Regions from separate parts of the Desulfovibrio desulfuricans genome, predicted to be linked through region 2. Evidence: predicted binding sites of a transcription regulator. Region 2 holds the regulator's gene; each other region holds the start of a gene.
What was found. Region 2 encodes sigma-54, which starts transcription at its own class of promoters, with help from an activator protein. Its sites were predicted from a motif close to CTGGCACGGNNNNTGCTT; they were not measured.

Region 1 (3,266 bases), 700 kb from region 2:
CTTCTGGCGGCCAGAGTACACGGTCACGGTCTGCTGTTCCTTGTCGATGACGGGGAAGGTCTTGCCCTTGACCTTGGGATGGTCGGAGCCCACGTTCTTTTCCACATCGGTAAACTGCACGGACACTTCACGCACGCTGCTGGTCTTTTGGTCATACACCAGCACGGTGTTCTTGGCGGTGTCGATCATCAGGCGGCCGCCGACGGCGGGTACCGGCCCCATGTCCTTGGATTCCACAGGCAGCTTGAAGGTATGCGTGCCGCCGCTGTAGTGCGGGTTAAACTGGTCGTGCGTCACGTCCACCACGATGGTGAGGGTTTGGGCGTTGGCGTCATAGGCCACGCAGCGGCCCTGTTCCACGCCCCCGTCAAAGTTGCAGCCGGTGAGCATTGCGACCGAGAAGGCCATCGCCAGCATAAGCATTAGGTTACGAATTTTCATGGCGTGCCTCCTCTTAGTTGGCCGCGGGCTGGTTCTTCTTGGCGGCAATTTCCGCCTTGGCGCCCTGCACCATCTTGACGGTTATGTAAAGGGAGATAGCCGTCACAAAACCGAGCACGTCAACGGTAGCAGCCGGTCCGAGCAGCCAGCCCCATGCCGGGAATTCAGCTTGGAGCAGCTTGCACAGAACCGAAATAAGACAGCCCACAACGGCCAGACCGAACACAAAGCGGATACCGTAACCCTTTACATACTTGGTGGCCACAACGCCGATCTGCGCGCCGACGGCTGCGCCGCACAGCATGACGAGGGCGGCAAGCAGTTCCACGCGGCCCTTGTATGCGTACGAAGCCGCGCCGTAGAGGCCGGAGATGGCGACTTCAAAGAGGTCCGTACCCACCGCCAGATGGGTGGGGCAGCCCACAAGATACACCAGGGCGGGCATGCGGATAAGACCGCCGCCGATGCCGAGGATGCCAGCCAGCCAGCCGGTGAAGAAGCTGACGATGATGGGCAGCCACGCGGAGCAGGTGATGTTGGCATGCGTAAAATGGACGACAGGCGGGATCTTGATGGCGTGCAGGCGGGTGGCCCAGTCAACGCCGGTGGCCGTGCTGTCAAGCTCACGGTGCTGCGCCTTGGCTTCACGTTCCTTTCTGCGGCGCGCGGCGATGTCGTGAAATACAAGCCAGGCCAGCAACACGAGCAGAACAACGTACAGCCAGCGCACGACCTTGTCGACCGAGCCGAGGCGTTCAAGCCACATAACCATCTGCGCGCCAATTTCCACGCCCACGATGGTGCCGACCAGCATGGTCAGGCCCAAGCCGTAGTCCACGTTGCCAAACTTGCCATGCCGCATGGTGGAGATAAGCGATTTACCCGCCATCTGCGCCACGTCGGTGCCAATGGCAAAGGCCATGGGGAAACCGAGGATGTTCAGACCGGGGGTGACCATCCAAGCGCCGCCCATACCAAAAAAACCACCGATAATGCCCACGCCCAAGCCGAGAATGACAAGGCCCGGCCAGAAAATGTAAACGCCGGAGATGGGCATCAAAAGATACATCCAGTCCATACTTGCCTCCTTCCGACTACTTCTCGGAGATTTCGCGGTGCCTGAGGTCGATGCCCATGTGCGTCATGACGATATCTGCCAGCCAACCCAATATGCAGCCTGTAACCGGAATGATGGCCATGGTCAGAATGGCAAAAAAGAAATGACTTTCATTATACATCTCAGCCCACCAATACAATATGCCGTCAAGCTTGCGCGTATCGGCCACAACAACCACGTTGGCTGCCTTGCCGCCCGCTGCAAGCGCAACACATGGCAAGGCCGCAATCATTAGCGCGCACCCGACAAGCCATGTCCAGAGCCTCTGCATCTTTTTCATAACATCCTCCACGTCAAGATTTGACTTCCCACTGCTTCCGCAACTTGCCTTTCATCCACTTGCGACCCCAGCCAGACGGCTTGGGCATCGCCTCGTTGCCTCGAATGTGAAATTAGTAGCAATGCTCGTGCCATTGCATAATTTTTGCCGGTAATTGCGGAATATCTGCCATTTTTGCGCGAAAATTCTTGTCTCAACCGGCATTGTTTTTTATACTCGTCCTCAAGATTGCGCTTTTTTGCGCAAATAGGGGAGCACTATGCGTTTATACAGAACACTTCCCCAGGGCAACTCGCTGGAATTCGCTGCGTTCTTTATGAACCGCAGCCTGGCAAGCCGCATGCTCATGCTTGGCCTGCCGCTTCTGGCGCTGGTATTGCTGATTATTTTTGCCGTCACCGGCAGCAATATCGAGTCCATTCTCGATCGTGCAATTGCACGCAATGCGCAACTCCAATCACAAGCCATGTGCCTTGCGCTTGAGAAAATCCTGGAAGAAACGCGCAACGAGCTGCTGATACTCGCGGCTGGTTCCATGAACCAGGAAGACATGCTCAACCGGCTCAGATACAGGGCACGGGCGGAGGGCGTACGTTATCGAGAAGTCGCCTTTGAAAGCCCCGTGCCGGAAAGCCGCTACCTGCTGATCAACACAGGCAATGAAGTGGTCAACGTGCCCATGCAGCAGGCGCTGGCCAGCGCATCCAGCCCATTCCACACCGGCTCGGGCGACATGCGTCTGGGCTATGTAAGCCTGGCGCAGCCGCTGGAAACGACGTACCCCATGGTTCCCGTCAACGGCGGCACGCGCAGCATCACCCTGCAGGTGCTGCGCTTCACCACGCCCGTATATGATGATGCAGGCCGCTTTATTGGCCACCTGATGCTGTCGCTCGATCTGAGGGAGCTGCGCGACATCATTTCAGAATACTCCGCCCCCGAGGCCCCCATTGCCACCACGACCCCAACCGACCGCATACACACGCTGTTTTTTGACCGCTACGGCTGGATGCTCTTTCAGTCCGAAATACCCGATGCAAACCTGCTGCAAAAAAGCCTGGGCACCGACGTCGTGCGGGCCGGGTTTACTGGCGACTTTGGCAGACCCGGCTTTGCCACGGCGTTTCGCCCGGCTCCGGACTACGTAAATTACTGGGATATGGTGTCGGACGTGCACGAGGGCCGCTCAGGGCAGCTGCCCCTCTACCAGCAGCAGACGTTGTGGAGCAACAACCAGATGCGTGTTGAGCGCGTAAGCTACGCGCCCATCACCTTCCGGCCCATGGCCGAGGGCGATCGGGAGGTATTGGGCGGTCTGGCGGTGCTGGACACCAGCTTTACCAGCACGCGCACGGGCTTGCAGCTTATGGGCATATATTCCAGCGCATTTGCGGGCGGTTTGTTGTTGCTTGGTCTGAGCCTGTGGTG
Region 2 (3,266 bases):
TGATGCGGTTGTTTTCTGCATTAAAGAACACCAGAAACTCGCTGCCGATGGAATCAAGCTGCATGAGCGCCTCATCCAGATGCAGAGGCTTGGTGGCAAGACGGTCGGTGCCGTCAACGGGCTGCTGCGTGTCCGCATCAGCATCAAGATTATAGGTAAACACGTCCACATCCGTATCGCGGGCGTGCCGTCTCTGGGCCTTGACGCGGGCCACCTGACGCTTGATCTGCGATTCAACCTTGTCGGTCACAAGGTCGATGGCGGCATACATGTCAGAGGTCTGCTCCGTGGCGTTGATGTGCAACCCTTCGCCGGTAACGGTCACTTCGCAGCGATGGCGAAACTTGTCAACGGTAAGCACAACTACCACTTCCAGGCCAGAGGCCTTGCCAAAAAACCGTCCCAGCTTTTCCATGCGACGACGGGCATACTTCTTGAGGTGTTCGGAGGCTTCAAAGTTCTTGAAAGCAAATGAGATGTTCATATGTTCCTCCTAAGTAGGGTGCCACTCGGCGGGGAATCAGAAATGATCCTTGCGCCTTGACGAAGAGGGAATATCAAGCGCCGTGCGGTATTTGGCCACCGTACGCCGCGCAATATTGACCTTGAGACGCTCCTTGAGCATTTCACCGATACGCTCATCGCTGAGGGGAGACCTCGTGTCCTCCTCAGAGATGAATTTCTTGATCAGCGCCTTGACGCTTTCCGAGCCAACCTGGCTTCCGTCGTCCAGCTCAAGCCCGCTGTTAAAGAAAAACTTCAACTCAAAGATGCCGTGCGGCGTGGCCACATACTTGTTGGTGGTTATGCGGCTTACCGTTGATTCGTGCATGCTGATGTCGTCGGCGATGTCTTTGAGAATAAGCGGCGCAAGCTTGGTGACGCCGTCTTCAAAAAAAGGCTGCTGGTGGCGCACAATACTTTCCATAACCTTGTACAGCGTGCGCTGGCGCTGGTACAGGCTCTTGATGAGCCACGAGGCGGAGCGGATTTTTTCCGAGCAGTAGTCTTTTTCCTGCTCGTTGCCGCCTATGTTCATCTGGCTCATGGCCGAGAGCTGCAGCTGCGGCAGACCGTCGTCGTTGAGCAAAATGACAAATTCATCGCCCATCTTGTACACAAATACGTCGGGACTCACATAGGTGGGCTCGCCGCCGCCAAAGCTGGCGCCCGGCAACGGGTCAAGACTCTGGATGATGTCCAGGTATTCCTTGAGCTCGTCCATATCGAGCTTGAACTTGCGCAGCAGGGGCTTGTAGCGCTTGGCCTCCAGGTCCTCCAGGTGCGCCTCCACCAGTTCCACAAGGATGGGGTCGCGCGCGTAGTTGAGGCTCTTTATCTGCACCATCAGGCATTCGCGGGCGTCGCGTGCGGCAACGCCGACAGGGTCGAACCGCTGCAACTTTTCCAGCACAGGCAAAACGGCGTCGGGGGTTGTCTTGGCCATGTCGGCCACTTCGTCAAGGGTGGCCTGCAGATACCCGGCGGACGACAGGTTGCCGATAATGATCTCACCGATGCCCTTTTGCTCTTCCGTCATGTCAGAGAGGCGCAGCTGCCACAGCAGATGCCCGTCAAGGGTCGGCTTGGCCGCATAGCGGGCCTCGAGAGGCGAAATTTCTTCGGCAAGCTCAAACTCGCGCGACTGCGAAAGGCGGGGGGTACTGGCAAACTCACCGAGATAATCCTCCCAGTCAGCGTCCTTGGCCAGTTCCTTGTCGTAGACTTCTTCCTTGGGGCCCTCGCGATCGTCCGGCTGCTCTGCAGAGGCGTCGTCATTGATCGTGGATTCTTCGAGAAAGGGATTTTCAAGCAGCTCTTGCTGTACAGTTTCCAGAAGCTCCACGCGTGAGAGCTGCAGCAGTTTGATTGCCTGCTGCAATTGCGGGGTCATTACCAGTTGCTGTGTCAGCTTCAGTTGCTGCCGTAGTTCCAGTGCCATGAGTGCTCTTTTGCCTTAACGTGCCATCGGGCTATAGAATTATCTGTTTACAAGTAGTGTGCCATATGTGCAAAAATTATGCAATAGCTAACAGTTGCAAGCTCAACTTCACGTCGCAAAGAGTTTTGCGCGGCTCTGGTACCCCGCAAAAACAAGCGCTGACGCGGCTTTTGCGACATTGAAAAAAACTGCCGCATACAAAAAGGGGAAGGCAAAAGCCCTCCCCTTTTTTGCGCGATTTTGCGATACCCAAGTCTGGTAAAAAACCGACGCCTGCGCCGCAACAGGTGCTGCGTTGGTTATACTTTGGCGAACTTTTTCGCCGCTGTGATAAATTCGCGGAACAAAGGATGCGCGTTCATGGGACGCGACTTGAACTCGGGGTGGAACTGGCAGCCAAGAAACCAAGGATGGTCCTTGAGCTCGATAATTTCCACCAGCGAATCGTCAGGGGCCGTACCGCTGAAAACCATGCCCTTTTCGGCCAGCAGATCCTTGAAGGCATTATTGAATTCGTAGCGATGCCGATGGCGCTCGTCCACCATGCCTTTTTTGTAAGCGGTAAAGGCCTTGGTGTCGGGCGCAACCTTGCAGGGGTACGAGCCAAGGCGCATGGTGCCGCCCTTGTCGCTGCCCGCGTCGCGCTTTTCCACATTCTTGGTGCGGAAGTCGAACCACTCGGTCATAAGGTAAATGACCTTGTGGTCTGACAGGGGGTTGAATTCTTCAGAGTTGGCATCGTCAAGCCCGGCCACGTGGCGCGTAAATTCGATAACCGCGCACTGCATGCCAAGGCAGATGCCAAAGAAAGGAACCTTGTTTTCACGGGCGTAGCGGATGGCGGCAATCTTGCCTTCCACGCCCCGGTAGCCAAAGCCGCCGGGCACGAGAATGCCGTGACAACCCTTGAAGGAGTCCGCCGCGTTGCTCTCGTCCACGTTTTCAGAGTTGACGTAGCGCAGTTCCACCTCGACACGGTTGGCCACGCCGCCGTGAATGAGGGCCTCGTGCAGGCTTTTGTAAGCCTCCTTGAGGTCAACGTACTTGCCCACAATGGCAATGGTAACCTTGCCCTTGGGGTTGGCGCAGTCGCTGATGAGCTTTTCCCAGGCTTCAAGGTGGGCGTTGCGCGCGGGCAGGCGCAGCATGATGGCCACCTTCTGGTCAAAGCCTTCTTCGTAAAACTTGAGCGGCACTTCATAGATGTTGTTTACATCAACCGAAGAGAACACGGCGTCCTGGTCCACGTTGCAGAACAGGGCGATCTTGCGGCGCAGTTCTTCGGGGATGCTCTGCTCGCAGCGGCACAAAATGATGTCGGGCT
Region 3 (3,266 bases), 1.1 Mb from region 2:
CGGGTTGCGGCGTGGTTGAGCTGGGCGTGCAGAGTTTTGACGACAGCGCCCTTGCTGCGGCGCGCCGGGGTTACAGCGGGCAGACGGCGCTGGCCGCCTGCGCCAGCGTGCGCGCGGCGGGCCTCAAGCTTGGGGTGCAGCTGTTGCCCGGCATGCCTGGCCATGCCCCGCGGCACTTTGCGGCTGATGTGCCCGCAGCTCTGGGTGCAGGTGCGGACATGCTGCGTTTTTATCCCTGCCTGGTGCTGGAAGGAACCGGCCTCGCCGCCATGTGGCGCGATAAAAGTTATGAACCGTGGTCGCTTGAGGTCACGCTTGAGGCTCTAGCCGGGGGCTGGCTTGCCGCCGCGAGGGCTGGCGTGCCCGTGATCCGCATGGGGCTTGCCCCAGAGCCGGGGCTGGCCGCAGCCGTGCTGGCAGGGCCTGTGGATAAGGAGCTGGGCGGCAGGGTCAAGGGGCGCGCCCTGCTGCTGGCCGTGCGGCAGGCGCTTGACGCGCATGCGGCGCGGGGGGACGGCCCCGTGGGGATGTTTGATCTGCGTCTGCCGCGCGCGGCGCAGGGTTACTTTTGGGGGGCTGGCGGCGAGCTGCGCCCGGCCTGGGCGGCTCTTGGCCTGCGGGCTGCTGTTTTTGACAAAGATACCGAACCGCATATTTTGCTGCCGCCGCTTCACGCCTGAGCGCAGGCGCGGTCTGTGGCGCGGGTATAAAAAAGAAGGCGGCCGCCGGGGGGGAACCGGCGGCCGAGAAGGGAGGGAGGGTGTTGATGGTTAAAAGGTTCTGTTCAAAGGAGGAGGTTTTTTGGAGGCTCCGCCATGCCCCCCTTGGGGGTAGAGGGCATGACGGAAATGTTACTCTGCAGGAGGCTTTATATGTGCACCGCCTTGGGCGGACGTGTTGGGAGCGGCAATTGGGGTTAGTGGCTACTGGGCCGCGCCGTGCTGATGTTTAGCCTGGGTTGGGGCGTCCTTTTTCGGCATGGCTGCCGCAGGCTTGCCCACTTCTTTTTCAAGGCGCTGGGTCATGGTTTCGTGCATCTGACCAAGCTGCTTTCTGAGCTGCAGCATTTCAGTCGCCGTGGCGCGCACCGCCGCTATGTCGGGGTTGGCCGCATTTTGCAGGGCGCGCAGCTCTTGCCGTTTGATAAACATCTGGTCTTTGACGGGTTCCATCTGCTTGGCGAATTCGGCCACAATGGCATCATATTTTTGCAGTTGTTCGGGAGTGTAAGCGCCTCGGCCCATCATGCCGTGCATGCCGTAACCCTGCATGCCGGGGCAGGGCATCTCGCCCTGGCAGCCGCCCATTTCCCGCATGCCTTCAGGCATATCGCCCGCAGGGGCCGGCTGACTGTAAACTGATATGGCGCTTCCCAACAGGGTGGCAGCAAGTATGGTTGCGATGGCGATGTTTTTGGACTTCATGGAAAGCTACCTCTTAAGCAAAATTCTTGTATATGGGCTCGTTGTTGTTGCAACGTTTGCTTGCTATAAAGCAATGCGCGTGCCAAAGATTATTTTTTCAATAAAAACAGCATATTGAGTTTGGATTGCCCTTTGGCGTTGCGCCAGCGGCCAGGGAAGCGTATGTTTTTTATACATTCGGCAGTCTTCCCTGTATAAAATTTGTACATCTGCATAATTTTCTTACAGTGGGCGAGGGCAGCAAAAAACAAAAAACGCGCCCGCCATAAAGGCAGACGCGCGTTTGCGCGAGTTTCTGGTCGCGGTTATTTGCTGGCGGAGGTCGACAGGCCGGGGTATTCCATGCTGCAGCCGCGCGTTTGCGGGCTGCCCAGCGGAACGCCCACCTCGGCGTCCATGCGCTGGTCTGCTCGTTGCAAAAGGGTGCGCAGCTCGTCCCGCAGCTGCTGCAGTTCATGCCCCAGACGGGGCAGGGTTTCGGGCGAGGTCGTCTGGTTGTAGCTCAGGTGGGCGAGCTCGTTTTTTTTCTGCAGGATACTTTTGCGCAACTCGTTGATTTTGGGAGTGTACTCGTCAATCACGGCCTGGGCCTTGGCCCGCTGCGGAGGCGAAAGCTGCTGCAGCCACGCGCGCATGTCAGCTGCGTGCGTAGCGGCGGGGCTTCCCGGCGCAGGGGTATATTCCGCATAGTCGGTCTGATCCGCCGCCGTTGGCTGGGGAAGGCACAGACTGGCCAGAACGCATAGGGAAAGAAGGGGTTTCATCATAAAAGACCTTCTGGAAAATAAACTCGTCCCGCTCTCTTACCAAGCACAGAGCGGGGTGGCAAGATTCCTGACCGTATGGACTCAGGAATAGCAAAAATCTTGCAAAAAGCGTGCAAAAATTTTGACCCGGCGTGGCCCTCCCACGGATGCCCCGCATAGCGATATCGAGCGTGCCGCATGAATACGGAAAACACCAGTACGGACAAAAAAGGGCCGGAGCCTGGGCGCTGCTGCCCGCTGCCCATGGCTCAGGCTGATACGGCAAAAATAGCGCAGGCGGCCTATGTGGCCGCGCGTACCCCTCTGGGCCTGCTGCTGGGCGGTGCGGCGGTGGTGCTGGCGCTCATGATAACCCTGCTGACGCTTATTTCCATCGACCGAAGCGAGGCGGCCATGGCCCGTCTGCTGGCCGAAAAGGGCTCGTCGCTGATCATTGCTTTTGAAAGCATCCTGCGTTCCGGCATGCGCAGCGAGGCGGGCGTGCGCCTGCAGGTACTGCTGGAAGAAATGGCCGATAGCCCCGGCATTGTCTTTGTGGCCGTGACCATGCCTGACGGAACCATCGTTGCGCACAGCAACCCGGCCCGGCTGGGCGAAATACTGCACGTGGGCGGGCGCGAGGCCGACGACGGCATCATGCGCGAGCTTGCGCCCGACATGCTGCCCCACTGGGGCATCATGCGCATGGAAGGGCGTCGCGTGTTTGCCGTGTACAGGCAGTTTTCGCCCGGGTTGCGCGATCTGCCCCGGGGTTTTCCGCTGCCGGTCATATTTCTGGGTCTTGACCTTTCGCCTTTTGAAATAACCCGCAGCCAGAACCGCGACTACGTTGCCATGCTGGCTGCCGTGACCCTGCTGGTGGGGCTGGCTTGTCTGGTGGCCCTGTATTATGCCGAACGCGCGCGCGAATCGCGTCAGCGTCAGCGCATGGCCGAGGGCAAGGTGCGCAGGCTCGAGGAAGAGGTGCGCCGTAAGGAAAAACTGGCCGCCGTGGGCAATCTGGCCGCAGGCGTGGCGCACGAAATCCGCAATCCCCTGAGTTCCATCAAGGGGTACGCCACCTATTTCGGCCAGC
Region 4 (3,266 bases), 540 kb from region 2:
TCGCCCTGAAAGATTGGCGGAAGATCAATTTTCTCCTTTCTGCTACGTGCACGTTGAGAACTCTTTAACAATTCAATGCAATCATACAATTTTATGTAAATTTTTAATTTTATTTTAGCATAGCTACATATTAATGTTACAATAATTCATAAAAAATGAAATTCAAAAATTATTACATAGATGCAAAATAGTTATCTAATAGAAAGAATCATCAATCTTCAGCATCTTTATCCTATAGCGCAATCCAGCTGGCGTAAGATGCATCATCCGCGCGGCCTTGGCGACATTCCCGCCAGTGATGCGCAACACATTATTTATGCATGAAGATTCGTATGCATTCATGCATTCTTTAAGCGAAACAGCTGCACCTCTCTGAATCATGCTATAGTCGTAATACAATTCTCTATGATTATTTTCAATAATTAAGGCTGCTTCCGACAGTTGTTCTACGGGTACGCCCGCTGATTCCTTGCGGTCTTTCTGGTAGAACTCAAGAAAATGCTTTGGAAGCGAATTGAGATCAATGGAACGTTCTTCGTTCATCATTGCCAGGCTGCCCTCAATCACATGCTCCAGCTCTCTGACATTACCAGGCCAATGGTATTCCATGAACATGCTCATGGCCTCGTTGGAAATACTAACCGGATTGCCGCCCTCCGTCTTTGCCACCACAGATTTGACAAGCAGGGGAATATCCTCTCGCCTTTCGCGCAATGGAGGCACTGCCAAACTTACCACCGCAAGGCGATAAAAAAAGTCTCGGCGCAGTACGCCGCTCTGCACCGCCTCAAGCGGATGCTGATTGAGAACGCTGATAATCCGCACATCGACAGAAATTTCTTCGCTCGATCCAAGTCGACGGACTCGCTTTTCCTGCAAAACGCGTAGCAACTTGGCTTGCAGACCAAGCGGCATGGAGTTGAGCTCGTCCAACAGAATGGTGCCGTGGTTGGCTTCTTCAAAAAGGCCGGGCTTATCTGAGGCGTCGGTATAGGTGCCCTTGGTGGTGCCAAACAAGATGCTTTCGAGCAACGTTTCTGGAATAGCCGCGCAGTTAACTGGCACAAAAGGAAAGGCCGCCCTGCTGCTCGCTGCGTGTATGGCCTGAGCGAAAACCTCTTTGCCAGTGCCGCTTTCTCCCCAGATCATGATGGGCGAGCTTGAATGGGCTGCTGCACGCGCGGCCTCAATCACCGCCACAAGAACCTGATCCTTCCCAACAAGATCGTTGAATGAATACAACGTCTGCGGTTTATTACAGCTCCGTCCTTCATTTCTGCGTATGCCAAGTTTACCAAGAATGTCTTCACCAAGCCAACTTGTAAACGCAATAACGCCATCTTTAACACCACTATCAAACAGTGCAAAGAAATCCGTGACAGTTCGAGTCATAAAATTGTTTGTTGTTTTATAGGTATATACCATCCTTAAGATAGGCCTTCCTTTTTGGAGGCACTCAATTGTCGGTATACATTTGATGTCATGCGGAACATACAGATTGGTAATATGCTTACCAATAACCTGATCAAATCCATCAATCCGCTGCTGAATCGGATTCATGTATCTGCATATTCCTTCTGCATCAACAACAGCAACGCCAATACTCATACCATCCCAGATAGCAAGCATGGACGGATTAAGCACGCTTTCGCGGCTTACACTGGCAAACCTGCGTCGCAGGGTTGAGTCATGTGCCATTTTTCACATCCTTTTAGCCAAACAGCCTCTTGTGGGAAAAACCGACATGGCTGCCTATTTTGAGTATCTGTTTTTTTTAAAAAAGACAAATTTCTTTCTTTTTATGAAATTTTCTTACGCATTTTTGTGAAGTTAAACAGGCCTTAACAAGGTGCTCGCCCGCCCTTTAACGCTTTTGGCAATAAAACCAGCGCGTGGCACAGCTTGTGCTTATCCCCACATAAACGCGTTGTTTTCTTACAAGCAAAAAACCTGCCTATGCGTATGCAAGGCAAAACTAGTTAGGAGTATACAATGCCTGTTGTTCCCTTTCAAAGCGGCAAATCAGCCGAACCCAAGGGTTATGCGATCAACTGGAGCACTGCCGCAAGCCGCCTGACCGACCTTAAGGAATTTCTTCTCAATGCCCCGCAAACCATGGACCCGGAACGGCTGCAGTTTCTTGATGAGGTTTATCAGGAGTTCAACGGCGAGCACATCTTCTACAGGCGGGCCAAGCTGTTAGAACGCGTGTTGCTCAAAAAAAAGATATTTCTGGACGGGAACCCTATTGTGGGAACGCTGACTGGCACCCGTGCTGGCGTTTACGCTTATCCTGAATGGAACGTCGCCTGGATCAAGGAAGAAATGCAGATGGCCAAAATGGCCTCGCTAGGCGAAATGAAGATCCCTCAGCAAACTCAGGAGTTGCTTGAAAAAACCTACAAATCGTGGCGCGGTCACACCTGCATAGATATAAACAACAAGCTGTTTAAGGATAAGTACGGATTCAACCCCGCCCCTTACTCCAAAGCTGGCGTATACTATGACAACGTGAGCGTTGCCAGCGGGTCAGGCATTGCCGATTACCCCCTCGCGCTGAACAAGGGCATGCGCTGGGTCATTGATGACCTTAAGCAGCGCCTGCTTGACTGCCCCACCACGCTTGAGCGTACCAACCAGACCGAGCTGTACCGCTCCATGATTGTTGCCTGCGAAGCGGTCATCGCCCACTCGCACAGATATGCCGATCTGGCCGAGCAAACGGCGCAAACAGAAACCGATGCTGCCAACAAGGCAGAGTTGCTCGAGATTGCCGAAATTTGCCGCCGCGTTCCCGAATTCCCGGCCCGCAATTTCCGCGAGGCCATACAGTCCTTCTGGTTCATCCATCTTTGCATTGAAACGGAGCAGATGGCCTGCGCCTGCTCCCCCGGCCGCTATGGCCAATACATGTATCCCTTCTATAAAAAGGATATTGAAGAAGGCAACATGAGCCGTGAACAGGTGCTCACCCTGCTCAAGTTCCAGTGGATAAAGCACCTGGAACTGGCCGAATATCAGGGCGGCTCCTACGCCATGACTCTCTCGGGACACACTGGGCAGAGCATCACCATCGGCGGATTCGACAAGGACGGCAACGATGCCAGCACGGAGCTTGAAGAGCTGCTGCTGGAAACGCAGATCCAGATGAAAAACATCCAGCCGACCCTGACCCTGCTCTACCACCCCAAGCTCAAAGATTCTTACATGCACAAGGTGGTGGAATGCATTCGTGGTGGCTCCGGCCAGCCGCAGATTCTGAACAA

Region 1: a site for sigma-54 is predicted at 1,955-1,972, ahead of DDIC_RS04485 (DVU0150 family protein). Genes of this name have one in related genera too.
Region 3: a site for sigma-54 is predicted at 1,493-1,510, ahead of DDIC_RS12170 (Spy/CpxP family protein refolding chaperone). Genes of this name have one in related genera too.
Region 4: a site for sigma-54 is predicted at 1,893-1,910, ahead of DDIC_RS09740 (glycyl radical protein). Genes of this name have one in related genera too.

The regions. Positions count from the first base shown of each region.
Region 1 is NZ_CP036295.1:1,072,912-1,076,177, reverse strand. Features, by position in the region: gene DDIC_RS04495 (DUF4881 domain-containing protein) at 1-441, opposite strand, end outside; gene DDIC_RS04490 (sulfite exporter TauE/SafE family protein) at 455-1,519, opposite strand; gene DDIC_RS04485 (DVU0150 family protein) at 1,536-1,838, opposite strand; gene DDIC_RS04480 (sigma 54-interacting transcriptional regulator) at 2,098-3,266, shown strand, end outside.
Region 2 is NZ_CP036295.1:1,776,191-1,779,456, forward strand. Features, by position in the region: gene hpf (ribosome hibernation-promoting factor, HPF/YfiA family) at 1-484, opposite strand, end outside; gene rpoN (RNA polymerase factor sigma-54) at 521-1,942, opposite strand; gene DDIC_RS07410 (CTP synthase) at 2,242-3,266, opposite strand, start outside.
Region 3 is NZ_CP036295.1:2,893,817-2,897,082, reverse strand. Features, by position in the region: gene DDIC_RS12175 (radical SAM protein) at 1-680, shown strand, start outside; gene DDIC_RS12170 (Spy/CpxP family protein refolding chaperone) at 924-1,424, opposite strand; gene DDIC_RS12165 (zinc resistance protein) at 1,730-2,191, opposite strand; gene zraS (two-component system sensor histidine kinase ZraS) at 2,369-3,266, shown strand, end outside.
Region 4 is NZ_CP036295.1:2,320,302-2,323,567, forward strand. Features, by position in the region: gene DDIC_RS09735 (sigma-54 interaction domain-containing protein) at 196-1,698, opposite strand; gene DDIC_RS09740 (glycyl radical protein) at 1,993-3,266, shown strand, end outside.